Regions from separate parts of the Collibacillus ludicampi genome, predicted to be linked through region 1. Evidence: a T-box and tRNA genes for the amino acid it is inferred to sense, from the RefSeq annotation. Region 1 holds a T-box; the other regions hold tRNA genes.
What was found. The T-box of region 1 lies ahead of ileS (isoleucine--tRNA ligase). A T-box ahead of a tRNA ligase gene usually reads a tRNA of that ligase, here a tRNA-Ile.
Positions count from the first base shown of each region.

Region 2: it has a tRNA-Ile gene. The T-box ahead of ileS (isoleucine--tRNA ligase) is inferred to sense a tRNA for this amino acid. The anticodon was not compared.
Region 3: it has a tRNA-Ile gene. The T-box ahead of ileS (isoleucine--tRNA ligase) is inferred to sense a tRNA for this amino acid. The anticodon was not compared.

Region 1 is NZ_BOQE01000001.1:3,063,368-3,067,793, forward strand. It holds gene DNHGIG_RS15530 (cell division protein SepF) at 1-197, shown strand, start outside; gene DNHGIG_RS15535 (YggT family protein) at 206-496, shown strand; gene DNHGIG_RS15540 (YlmH family RNA-binding protein) at 500-1,279, shown strand; gene DNHGIG_RS15545 (DivIVA domain-containing protein) at 1,369-1,878, shown strand; T-box leader at 2,019-2,266, shown strand; gene ileS (isoleucine--tRNA ligase) at 2,470-4,426, shown strand, end outside.
Region 2 is NZ_BOQE01000001.1:1,019,369-1,023,794, reverse strand. It holds gene argS (arginine--tRNA ligase) at 1-1,297, shown strand, start outside; gene DNHGIG_RS05185 (EamA family transporter) at 1,299-2,216, shown strand; tRNA gene DNHGIG_RS05180 (tRNA-Ile) at 2,505-2,581, shown strand; tRNA gene DNHGIG_RS05175 (tRNA-Arg) at 2,585-2,661, shown strand; tRNA gene DNHGIG_RS05170 (tRNA-Pro) at 2,671-2,747, shown strand; tRNA gene DNHGIG_RS05165 (tRNA-Gly) at 2,758-2,831, shown strand; gene DNHGIG_RS05160 (MFS transporter) at 2,961-4,118, shown strand; gene DNHGIG_RS05155 (peptidylprolyl isomerase) at 4,221-4,426, shown strand, end outside.
Region 3 is NZ_BOQE01000001.1:402,862-407,287, reverse strand. It holds gene ptsP (phosphoenolpyruvate--protein phosphotransferase) at 1-47, shown strand, start outside; gene DNHGIG_RS02210 (ATP-binding protein) at 179-1,564, shown strand; gene DNHGIG_RS02205 (hypothetical protein) at 1,635-1,799, opposite strand; tRNA gene DNHGIG_RS02200 (tRNA-Ala) at 2,297-2,372, shown strand; tRNA gene DNHGIG_RS02195 (tRNA-Tyr) at 2,378-2,461, shown strand; tRNA gene DNHGIG_RS02190 (tRNA-Met) at 2,467-2,543, shown strand; tRNA gene DNHGIG_RS02185 (tRNA-Ile) at 2,550-2,626, shown strand; rRNA gene DNHGIG_RS02180 (16S ribosomal RNA) at 2,739-4,289, shown strand.

The DNA of each region.
Region 1 (4,426 bases):
AAGCGCCTTTCGACCAGGCGATTCGCGTCATCGACTTCATCTCCGGCACGATATACGCGCTCGGAGGAAGGATGGATAAAATCGGGCATCAGATTTTTCTCTGCGCGCCGGAAAATGTTGATGTGCAAGGTTCCATATCGGAATTCCTCAATACGAAGGAAGAGCAACACCGGGTTTCACAAACACAATTGCGTTGAGGTGAAGAATGGAATTCTATCTTTTTAACCTAATCCGTTGGATCTTAAATATTTACTACTATATTCTCATTGCCCGTATCTTGATGTCCTGGGTGCCTGGTATGGAGAGAACGCCTATTGGAGGTATCCTTTACCGGCTGACAGAACCTTACTTGTCACCGTTTCGTCGTATCATTCCGCCCATCTCATTTGGTGGTATGGGGCTTGATTTGTCGCCAATCGTGGCGTTTCTTGCTTACAGTTTTCTTGAGGGCGGCATCTTTACCGTGTTGCGCAGTCTTTTCCATTGGGTGGGGTAGTGCGTGAAAAAGGATGTTTTTATGCATTACAGGCCGGAAGAGCGCCCATTCATCCAACGTGTGATTGAATTCGCGGAACGCACGGATGAACGCCAAACTCCGATGCTTACCGATTTTTTGGATCCGCGGCAAGTCATGATCGCGAATAATATCGCCCGCACGATGGGAACCGTCCAGATCTATACGTATGGCGGATATGAAGAAGCGGAGCGCCAACGTGCGCTCTTCTTGCCCCTTTATTGGCAGCCGGATGAAGGAGATTTCGCACTTGCATATTTTCGTGCGGAAATTATAGGGGATGGAAAAACAGTACAACATGGAGATTATTTGGGAGCGTTGACGGGTCTCGGCCTCAAGCGCTCCAAAATGGGCGATATCTCCGTGTACGACGGCGGTGCCGATTTTGTTGTTGCGCAGGAGATAGCAGACTATGTTCGTCTCCATCTTCATCAAGTGGGGAGAATGTCTGTCCGTTTACGGGAAATCGGAAAAGAGGATTTTCGTAACCCCAACGTACAGTATGCGGAGAAGGAATTCACGGTGATGTCCCTTCGTTTGGACGCGGTGGCAGCAGAAGGTTTCGGTTTGTCTCGCAGCAAGATTATTGAACCCGTGCGTTCGGGAAAAGTACAACTCAATTGGCAAGTGGCAGACGATCCGTCGACGCCCGTCGAGGAAGGCGATGTCATTTCCGTACGTGGAAAAGGTCGTTTACGCATATTGGAGATCGGTAAAACGACGAAAAAAGGTCGGACAGTCGTCCGTGTTGGGAAATATATATGATGGTAGGTTGATGAAACGGCAGGAATTGGCGGAACGGTGTCGAAATAAGTCTGTAAAGTTTTTGTATCGTATGTATGGAGGTGAAAGCTGTGCCATTGTCTCCTCTTGATATTCATAATAAAGAGTTTAGTCGCTCTTTTCGCGGATATAACGAAGATGAAGTTAACGAATTTTTAGACCAAATCATCAAAGATTATGAAACGTTGATCCGTGAGAACAAGGCTTATGAGGAAAAGATCGCCCAATTGGAAGAACGCCTCAAACATTTTATGAATCTGGAAGAAAGTTTGTCCAAATCGATCATCGTTGCACAGGAAACCGCGGAAGAAGTCAGAACGAATGCCCGCAAAGAAGCGCAATTAATCATCAAAGAAGCTGAGAAGAATGCAGACCGGATCATCAATGAGGCGTTTGTTAAATCCCGTAAAATCACAATGGAGCTTGACGAGATTCGTAAGCAGGCGGCCGTCTTACGCGCGCGTTTTCGCTCATTGATCCAAGCGCAAATGGAAATGCTGGATAACAAAGTTTGGGATGAACTTGTCGCATCGAAAGATGAAGAAGTGGAAATCAATGAATCAGTCGAGAACCAGGTTTGAAATTTTCGTTCTTTCATCATATAATATTTCACATACATATCCAAGCATGGGTTGATAAGGGTTTTCTAAAATCTGCTTTCTAACCTCGATGTACATCCCAGAAGCTCTTCGACTGAAGATTTTTTGGAACAACCTGAAGGATAAAGACGATGAATGGACCAGTACTGATGATCTGCTTTTACAGCGAACCGGAGAGGGTGCGAGCCGGGAAAGCGGACATTCAGGAAGATCAGCCATGAGTCGCTAGCTGAACCTCACTTTCGCCCGGATGTGAACAGTAAGCCAAGCCGGTTCGGCCCGTTATCGCCGTAAGAGTGGCCGTGTGCGCATATTTTGTTCATGCGGCAATTAGGGTGGTACCACGGGAATAGAACCTCTCGTCCCTTCATTAGGGATGAGAGGTTTTTTAACGTGCAGGAGAGTATACCATGTGGTATACATGTATCCGCATAGTATACTTTCACTTCGGGGGAAATAAGCTTCCGTGAGGATGCTTTTCGCTTCGTTGAACGAGCTTTCAAACTTTTTTACTCGTATTCGGATATGGGATGAAAGATTTGGACGAAATCTGTGGATTCAAGGAGGATCAATATGACTCTCGATTATGGCAAAACGCTCAATCTGCCGGAAACGAAATTTCCGATGAGGGGAAATTTGCCGCAACGTGAACCCATGATTCAAAAACGTTGGGAAGAAATCCGTCTGTATGAAAAAGTACAGGAAAAACAGGCGAATCGGCCGAAGTTTATTTTGCATGACGGACCGCCGTATGCGAACGGGAATATTCACCTTGGCCATGCGTTAAATAAGATTTTGAAGGATTTCATCGTCAAATCAAAGACGATGGACGGTTATAACGCTCCTTACGTTCCCGGTTGGGATACGCACGGGTTGCCAATTGAGCATGCAATTATTAAGAATAAAGGCATCAATCGGCATGAAATTTCAATTCCCGAATTCCGTGAGATGTGTAAAGAGTATGCATTGCAATTTATCGATAAACAAAGGGATCAGTTTAAACGCTTAGGTGTGCGGGGGGATTGGGAGCATCCCTATATTTCCCTTTTGCCGAAATATGAAGCGGAGCAGATTCGCGTTTTTGGTGCAATGGCGAAAAAAGGGTATATTTACAAAGGATTAAAGCCTGTGTATTGGTGTACTTCCTGTGAAACCGCACTGGCAGAAGCGGAGATTGAATATGCAGATAAAACGTCTCCTTCCATTTATGTGAAATTCCCAGTGATTGATGGAAAAGGAAAACTGCCTCATGACTCTTCGATCGTCATCTGGACGACAACACCTTGGACGCTGCCCGCGAATGTGGCGATTGCGGTCGGTTCTGAATATGAGTACGCGCTTGTGGAAGTGGACGGCGAGAAGCTCGTATTGGCGAAAGAGCTTGTGGAGAAAGTGCTCAAAGAAGCAGGTTTGGCAGATGGATATTCGATTCTGCAAACATGTAAAGGTTCCGAACTGGAGCATGTGATTGCGAAACATCCTTTATTTGACAGAGAGTCTCGTGTGGTCCTTGGAAATCACGTAACGCTTGATGCAGGAACCGGATGTGTGCATACGGCTCCCGGCCACGGGATGGAAGACTACGAAGTGGGACTTGCTTATGGTCTGCCGATTTTGGCTCCGATCGACAATCAAGGAAAGTTTACGAAGGAAGTCGAAGCGTACGAAGGGCAATTTTATCTCAAAGCGAATAAACAGATCACCGCAGATCTCCATGAGGCTGGGCGAATGTTGCATGAAGCAAAGACGGATCATTCCTATCCTCATTGCTGGCGATGCAAAAATCCCGTGATCTTCCGTGCTACAGAGCAATGGTTTGCTTCTGTTGACGCGTTCCGTGAGCAACTTCTGAAACAAGTGAAAGAAGTGAAATGGACCCCCTCTTGGGGTGAAATCCGCATGCATAACATGGTGGCAGACCGCCAAGATTGGTGTATCTCCCGCCAGCGTGTTTGGGGCGTACCGATCCCGATATTCTATTGTAAGGATTGTAACAAAGAACTGATCAATGAAGCGACCATTGAGCATGTGGCCAAACTGTTTGAAGAACATGGTTCGCAAGTTTGGTTTGAACGGGAAGCGGATGAACTGTTGCCTGAAGGAACCGTTTGTTCGTGTGGAGGTACGCATTTCCGCAAGGAAACGGACATCATGGATGTATGGTTTGATTCCGGATCTTCCCATATGGCCGTTTGTCAGCAACGCGATGAATTGGGATGGCCTGCCGACTTGTATCTGGAAGGTTCCGACCAGTATCGCGGTTGGTTCCAATCTTCATTGATCACCGGTGTTGCCGTCAAAGGCAGAGCACCGTACAAAGAAGTGCTCTCCCACGGATTCCTGCTGGACGGTGAAGGACGAAAAATGTCCAAGAGCCTGGGCAATGTCGTTGATCCGCTTAAAGTCATGGAACAAATGGGTGCGGATATCCTTCGGCTTTGGGTGGCATCTGTCGATTACCGTTCCGATGTTCGTGTTTCGGATGCAATCTTAAAACAGGTGGCGGAAGTCTACCGTAAAATCCGCAACA
Region 2 (4,426 bases), 2.0 Mb from region 1:
GATCGGAAACGCGATTTCCAATATCTTGGAAAGCCAAGGGTATAAGGTCGTGCGTATCAATCATCTTGGCGACTGGGGCACTCAGTTCGGCAAGTTGATCGTCGCTTACCGGATGTGGGGACAACAGCTCGATCTGGAGGATGAGCCGATCAAAAAGCTGCTGGATCTGTACGTGCGTTTCCATGAAGAAGCGGAGAAACATCCGGAATTGGACGAGCAAGCTCGTGCCGCCTTTAAAGCGTTGGAAGACGGACGAGAGGAAGAAGTCGCCCTTTGGAAACGGTTCATTGAGATTTCATTGGCGGAGTTCAAAGCGATTTACAAGAAGCTCGGCGTCGAATTTGACGCTTACAGCGGCGAGAGCTTCTACAATGATAAAATGGACGCTGTCGTTGAAGAACTCGAGCGGAAACACCTGCTTGAAAAAAGCCAAGGCGCGGATGTTGTCGATCTCTCGGCGTACAATATGCCTCCTTGCCTGATCCGCAAATCGGACGGAGCGACATTGTATGCGACGCGCGATCTGGCGGCGGCACTTTACCGCCATCGGGAATACCATGCCGACAAGCTTCTCTACGTCGTCGGCGGAGAGCAAAAATTGCATTTCCAACAAGTGTTTAAAGTCCTCGAACTGATGGGCTATGAATGGGCGAAAGAATGTACACACATCGCTTTCGGCATGATGCGTTTCGAGGGGAAAAAGATGTCTACGCGCAAAGGGCAGGTTGTTTTGCTTGAAGAAGTGTTGACGAAAGCGGTTGACCTGGCGCGGCAGATCATCGAGGAGAAAAACCCGAACTTGCCCGACAAAGAACAAGTCGCCGAAGCGGTCGGTGTAGGTGCGATCATTTTCAACGACTTGAAAAATAACCGTCTGCACGATATCGATTTTCACTGGGAAGAAGCGCTCAATTTTGACGGTGAGACAGGTCCTTATGTACAGTACACGTATGCGCGTCTTTCCTCCCTGTTGCGGAAGGGGAATTATGATCCGTCCCATGCGCGGATGCCGGAAGATCTGAGCGCCGTCACGGGAGATACCGAATGGTCCCTCGTCAAATGGTTAGGCCGCTTTGAAAATGTTCTGGATCGCGCGTCCGAGCAGTATGATCCGTCTCTTGTCGCTAAATATGTGATCGACATTTGCCAGTTATTCAACCGGTATTACAATACGACCCGCATTCTCGAGGGGGAAGCGGAAGAGATTGCACAGAAATTGACGCTCGTGGCATGCACCCGTACGGTGATCGGCAAGTGTCTCCATCTTCTCGGACTTAAATCGTTGGAGATGATTTGATTTGGAAAAATCAAGTTCATCCAGCCGCCTTTTGGCGATTTTCCTCGTGCTTTTGGGCGGGGCAAGCTACGGGTTGCTCTCGCCTCTCGTCAAAAGCGCCTACCACGCAGGGTTTTCTGCAGAAGATGTGACAAGCAGCCAATTCACCGCGGCGATGTTGGTGATCTGGATCGGAGCGTTTTTTCGCATCAAGCAGTTTCGCCTGTTGACACGCCGCGATTTGGGGATTTTGGCGATCATCGGTGTCTTGTCGACGGGTACGACGCTCTTTTATTACACGTCTCTGGTGTGGCTACCGGCATCATTAGCGATCGTGCTTTTATTCCAGTTCACGTGGGTGACGATGCTGATCGATTTTCTGGTTACACGAAAGAAACCGACGATCCACCGTTGGATCGCGCTTGCGTTGATCCTTGCGGGAACGGTCATGGCGGTGAATTTGTGGCATGAGGAATGGGGGAACGTATCCCTCTTGGGGCTGATCCTCGGCATTCTTTCAGCGGTGAGTTATTCGCTATTTCTTTATGTCAATGGCCGCATCCGAAGCAAGGCACCGGCGATCGTCAATTCTGCCGTGTTGGTCACTACTTCTGCCGTGACCATCTATTTCGTCTTTCCTCCGGCTTTCTTGTGGAACGGAACGCTTCCCCAGGGACTCTGGGTGTGGGCGTTTCTGATCGGGTGTTTGGGGCAAGTGATCCCTCCCGTTCTTTTTACCATCGGCATTCCAAAAATCGGCGGATCGCTGGCAGCTGTGCTGGGTGCGATCGAACTTCCGGTAGGTGTCGTTGCCTCTTTTTTGATCTTGCGCGAACCGATCTTGTTGATTCAATGGATGGGAGTCTTGCTGATCCTTGGCGGAATGATCGTCGCCCAATGGCAACCCGGAAAACGGAAGCTGAGCGCGGCGAAACCTTAAGCGTAAGGGACGGGGGCGGATCACCGCCCCAAAAATTTTTCCTTGTAACAAGGCTTCCCTTACAGTTGATTGTATAAAGCGAGAGCATCTACGAGCAAAAAGAAAGAACCGCAGTACATAATTGCCATGTTCCTGTTTTTTGTATATAAATCGATCGCTGTTTCCCTTGATCATAAGCGAGAAGCGTGTTATAGTATGAATCGTTCGCACGGATTCTCGCGCACATTGAAAAAAACACCATTGACATTAAAGTTGCAACCGTTTATTATATATCTTGTCTTCTCGTTCGGGCCTATAGCTCAGTTGGTTAGAGCGGCCGGCTCATAACCGGTTGGTCCCAGGTTCGAGTCCTGGTGGGCCCACCAGATGTGCCCGTAGCTCAGCTGGATAGAGCGTTTGACTACGAATCAAAAGGTCGGGAGTTCGAATCTCTCCGGGCACGCCATAATAGTTTCGGAGTGTAGCGCAGCTTGGTAGCGCGCCTGCCTTGGGAGCAGGAGGTCCAGAGTTCAAATCTCTGCACTCCGACCATATTTTCCTTGCGGGTGTAGTTCAATGGTAGAACTCCAGCCTTCCAAGCTGGTAGCGTGGGTTCGATTCCCATCACCCGCTCCAAAGGAAAAGACCATCTAGTTCAGCTAGGTGGTCTTTTATTGTTGGATCGCTCATCCATCTCGTGAGAACGGGATACATTTTTTATGCTTGCAAATACGACAGATGTTCCAAGTACATAGGAGGGCGGTTATGAAAAGACTGATCGCGATCATCTTGAGCATCGGGATCGCCGGATTAAGCCAAGGATTGGTCATTCCACTGCTTGCCTTCCTACTTGAGCGGCGTGGCGTGAACGAATTGATCAACGGATTGTCGACAACTTCCTTGTTTTTGGCAGTCCTTGCGGCTTCCCCTTTTATCGAGCCGGCCATTCGCAAGTATGGCGCCAAGCGGGTGATTCAAGGGGGAGCCGTTTTATCCATTCTTTCAGTGCTTGCATTTCCGCTGTTTGATCATCTGTATGCATGGATATTCTTCCGCTTTCTCATGGGGATTGGCTTGTCTGCCCTTTACGTTGCCACGGAAGTATGGATCAATCGGATCGTGGAGGCGTCAAGACGCGGGAGAATCTTTGCCATGTACGGACTGTCGATTGGAATCGGCATGGCGATCGGTCCACAGGGAATCAATTTGTTATCTTATGGTGTCTGGGTACCGTTTATCCTGTCTGCCATCCTGTTTGCCATTCCCGTCATATTGCTTCAGTTTGTTCCGGAAGAACCGTTTGAGATCGTAGAGGGGAACAAGAGATATTCCTGGCGCGCGATTATCCTGATGGCTCCTTTTGCCCTTTCCACGTCATTCGTTTACGGATTTATAGAAGGAGGATTGGCAGGCGATTTCCCGATCTATGCGTTACGCAAAGGGGCGTCTGCGGAGGAGTTATCGTTGGCGCTCACTTTTTTCACACTCGGGAGCACGGTTCTGCAGATTCCGCTCGGTTTTCTCAGTGATCGTTATAGCCGTGGCAAGACGCTCATGGTCACGTGCGTGTTTGGGGCGCTCGGATTTGCACTGCTTTCTTTTATAGAAAGTTCAGGCATGCTGTTCCTATGGATCCTCGGTTATACCGGCGGGGTCATCGGCTCTCTGTATTCACTGGGACTCGCGTATGTGGGGGACTCGATTACAAGTGAACATCTGCCTACCGCTAACGTGTTATACACGGCTAATTACGGGGTAGGAAGCATTTTAGGGCCTTCTGTGGGAGCGCTCATGATTCAAGTATGGGGACCCGATGCTTTTCCCTGGTTGCTGGCCGGTTTACTTGGAATATATGTGATTTTCGGTGTGATCACCCGCGTGTATCCATCTTTCGGGAAGCATGACGATCCGATCACCGGATGAACAAAATGTGTCATTTCGTATGGGAGTGCTTGTCGTTCATCAATCTGATATACTCAATGCGTGACGAAATGTTTGCTAGATAGAGAGGGGCATTTTAAAAACATGAAACAGGCAGTCATAGGTGCCGCAGCCGGCGCGCTTGTGGTCGGAGGAATCTGGTTTTTTACGAACGCAACAACCAATACGGTTGCGAAGGTCGGCGGCACAAAGATCACAAAAGAAGCGTTTCTCAACGAAATGGAGCGGGCAAGCGGTCAAGATGTTCTCAGACAGATGATCAATGACCAACTGATCAAAGATGGGGCCCA
Region 3 (4,426 bases), 2.7 Mb from region 1:
CGGCCGAAGAAATCGTGGAATTTCTCAAAGGAAAATTGGGGAAATAAATCGTTAACAATGATTGGGAGGGATTGGTCAAAAGATCAAACCCTCTTATTTTTTTTACAGTTTATTGCAACTAATGGTAGACGTAATGTAGTATTGTTAACAGAGATGTCTATTTGTGGGGGGCGATATGATGGACGAGCTGTATTCAACATATACACAAAGATTGCTTGATTTTATTCAAGATGGCAGTGAAGCCTCCATAAATCATGCATCGACTCTTGTGCACGACCTACGAAAGCGTGAGATCCAACTAGAAGAAATTGTGCCCATTCATTACGAAGTCATGCGTAGAATCACGGCGAGTGTGGACACGGAAGAAGAGTCCTATTTACATGACCATTCTTTGTTTTTCTTACTGCAAGTGATGACGAGTTATTGGATCTCCTGTGTTACGGTTCCACCTGTTCATCAATCTTTAAGAAGGCTCCAGCAGCAATTATATAAAACGTGGAATCATTTGGCTACCTACGAAACGATTCTTCAAAATATGGACACAAGTATTTTAATTTATGATCAAGAAGGTTTTATATCTTTCGTTAATATCAACATGGGAAAGATTTTAGGAATGCCGCGCCGGCGATTGTTGGGAAAAAGCATAGAGGAAGTGTTATCGAATGCCGGACGAGCAACTGGTATACTTCAGTTCATTCAGAAAATTTGCCAAGATCTTTTTCACAATTGCCATACGAAGAGTTTATATGAGTATACAGATCCTGATCAGCGGTATTTACATATTTCAGGATCTTATACAGATGCGGGTGACATTTTGATCAGTATCCGGGACTTAACTGAATTTAAAAAAATGGAACAGTCCGCCTTTCAGAACGAAAAATTAGCAATGCTTGGAAAGATTGCTGCGGGTGTCGCACATGAAATTCGTAACCCTCTAACATCTGTAAAGGGTTTTATCCAATTGCTGCAAAACGATCTTATTCAGATGGGAAAAGAAGATTACGTTAAGATTATTCTGTCTGAATTGGATCGTGTGAATATGATCATTCATGAATTTTTGTCTGCTTCCAAAACATCTCCCCCCGAAAAGAAAGCAGTGGAAATGAGCGAGATTCTCCGCGAGGTCGTGCTGCTTTGCCAATCGGAAGCGAATTTGCGTAACTGTGAGATAATAAGTGAGATGCCAGAAACTCTACCTCGGTTAATGGTGGATCGTCAGCAAATTAAACAGGTATTTCTTAATATTGTAAAAAACGCATTTGATGCGATCGAGGATAAACCTGGGAAAATTTTTGTCGGAGCTGACATTGAAGCGGGAAGTTGGTTACGCGTAACGATTCGCGATAATGGCAAAGGGATGGACGAAGAAACGATGAGCCACCTTTTTGAACCTTTTTTTACAACGAAAGAAAAGGGGACTGGATTGGGACTAGCAACGAGTTATCAAATTATAGAAAACCATAACGGAATGATCTACGTGGAAAGCCAGGTTGGCCGCGGGACGACGTTTACTGTGAAGTTACCGCTCTCAGACTATGAGAGGCAAGCGATTGCACTTGCTTAACGAGGAAATGTGGAGTTTTGTTTTTAGACAGAGAAAGACGCACATCTTTGCTATGCGTCTTTTCATGTATTTACTCTCTCTCACTGTTGTGAAATGGGGTGATTGTAACATTCCCTGTAAAACCATATTCGTCACGAAACCAATGTTCGGCTTCTTCTTGACTGGAGGCCAAAATAAAAGTTTCCCCTCTGGTTCCGTAATTGTCTGCCCACTCGATCTTGTAATCTTTCTTCATGTTCTTACGCTCCTCATTATCTTCATTCTACGTCGAAAGTATAGGCTGTGGATTGCTTTTCGCCTCATTTTATGTTTTGCGGATGTCAAAGAAACCTTTTCTTCCACACATGTTTTGGTTCATAGTATTTCGTTAGGATACGTTCAGACTACAGCTGCTTTTATAGTTTAGGCAATTTCACGAGAGGACATGCAGGGACGTTTTGATCCCTAAAATTATATGTAATAAGGAGAAAATGATATAAAATCGATTGAAAGAGAATGTGACGATTTTATGGCTGTATTTTTTGTTTAAATTTGTTCTGATATTATCATTGCGGATATCTTGTGAGCGTGATATTATATCAAACGTCGCCGCGAGATATGGCGTTGATAACAATATCGATTGGCGAGTGAGAAGAATAGGAAAGATTGAATAGAATCTCGCTTGCAACATGAATTACTGATATGATATATTATCAATTGTTTCATTTGTCTCGTTCATAACTTTCTCTCTGTGGGGGTATAGCTCAGTTGGTAGAGCACCTGCCTTGCAAGCAGGGGGTCAGCGGTTCGAATCCGCTTACCTCCACCAAACTTGGAGGGGTACCAAAGTGGTCAAATGGGGCGGACTGTAAATCCGTTGCGTAAGCTTCGTAGGTTCGAATCCTACCCCCTCCACCAGATATGGCTCGGTAGCTCAGTTGGTGAGAGCGACGGATTCATAACCCGTAGGTCGGCAGTTCGACTCTGCCCCGAGCCACCAAGATATGGGCCTATAGCTCAGCTGGCTAGAGCGCACGACTGATAATCGTGAGGTCAGTGGTTCGAGTCCACTTAGGCCCACCATGTAAATCCATATGTTTCGTTCCTTGAAAACTGAATCGTGCAGAAGAGAGCCACGATTGAACATTGCATGGGCTCTGCAAGAAGCCTCGCTTGCGAGGCGCAGAGCGAATTTTTCTTCGAGAGTTTGATCCTGGCTCAGGACGAACGCTGGCGGCGTGCCTAATACATGCAAGTCGCGCGGATGGAGAGGAGCTTGCTCCTTGAAGTCAGCGGCGGACGGGTGAGTAACACGTGGGTAACCTGCCTGGCAGACGGGGATAACGCTTGGAAACGAGTGCTAATACCCGATGCGCTCTTCACGGGCATCCATGAGGAGGGAAAGGCGCTTTACGGCGTCACTGCCAGATGGGCCCGCGGCGCATTAGCTAGTTGGTGAGGTAACGGCTCACCAAGGCGACGATGCGTAGCCGACCTGAGAGGGTGACCGGCCACACTGGGACTGAGACACGGCCCAGACTCCTACGGGAGGCAGCAGTAGGGAATCTTCCGCAATGGGCGCAAGCCTGACGGAGCAACGCCGCGTGAGTGATGAAGGTCTTCGGATTGTAAAACTCTGTCTTCCGGGACGAACCGATAGGTGAGGCAATGCTCCTATCCTGACGGTACCGGAGGAGGAAGCCCCGGCTAACTACGTGCCAGCAGCCGCGGTAATACGTAGGGGGCAAGCGTTGTCCGGATTCACTGGGCGTAAAGCGCGCGCAGACGGCTTTCTGCGTCCGGGGTGAAAACCCGGGGCTCAACCCCGGGACGGCCTTGGATACGGGAGAGCTTGAGGGTCGGAGAGGCAAGGGGAATTCCACGTGTAGCGGTGAAATGCGTAGAGATGTGGAGGAACACCTGTGGCGAAGGCGCCTTGCTGGCCGATTCCTGACGTTGAGGCGCGAAAGCGTGGGGAGCAAACAGGATTAGATACCCTGGTAGTCCACGCCGTAAACGATGAGTGCTAGGTGTTCGTGGGCTCATACCCATGAGTGCCGAAGCTAACGCATGAAGCACTCCGCCTGGGGAGTACGGTCGCAAGACTGAAACTCAAAGGAATTGACGGGGGCCCGCACAAGCAGTGGAGCATGTGGTTTAATTCGAAGCAACGCGAAGAACCTTACCAGGGCTTGACATCCCGCTGACCGGTCTGGAGACAGACCTTCCCTTCGGGGCAGCGGTGACAGGTGGTGCATGGTTGTCGTCAGCTCGTGTCGTGAGATGTTGGGTTAAGTCCCGCAACGAGCGCAACCCTTGTGTTGTGTTGCCAGCATTCAGTTGGGCACTCACAACAGACTGCCGACGACAAGTCGGAGGAAGGCGGGGATGACGTCAAATCATCATGCCCCTTATGTCCTGGGCTACACACGTGCTACAATGGGCGGTACAACGGGATGCGAAACCGCGAGGTGGAGCCAAACCCTGAAAACCGTTCGTAGTTCGGATTGCAGGCTGCAACTCGCCTGCATGAAGCCGGAATTGCTAGTAATCGCGGATCAGCATGCCGCGGTGAATACGTTCCCGGGCCTTGTACACACCGCCCGTCACACCATGGGAGTTGGCAACACCCGAAGTCGGTGGGGTAACCTCTCTGAGGAGCCAGCCGCCTAAGGTGGGGCCGATGACTGGGGTGAAGTCGTAACAAGGTAGCCGTATCGGAAGGTGCGGCTGGATCACCTCCTTTCTAAGGATGTAAAAGATGCTCTTCTTCTGCACGGCTCAGTTTTGAGGGAGCGAATTCCTCAAGGTTCCTTGATAACTGGATAGCGAATGCGACATCAACTTTGGCTCATGCCAAGGTACTGCATCAAACAGAGCAAG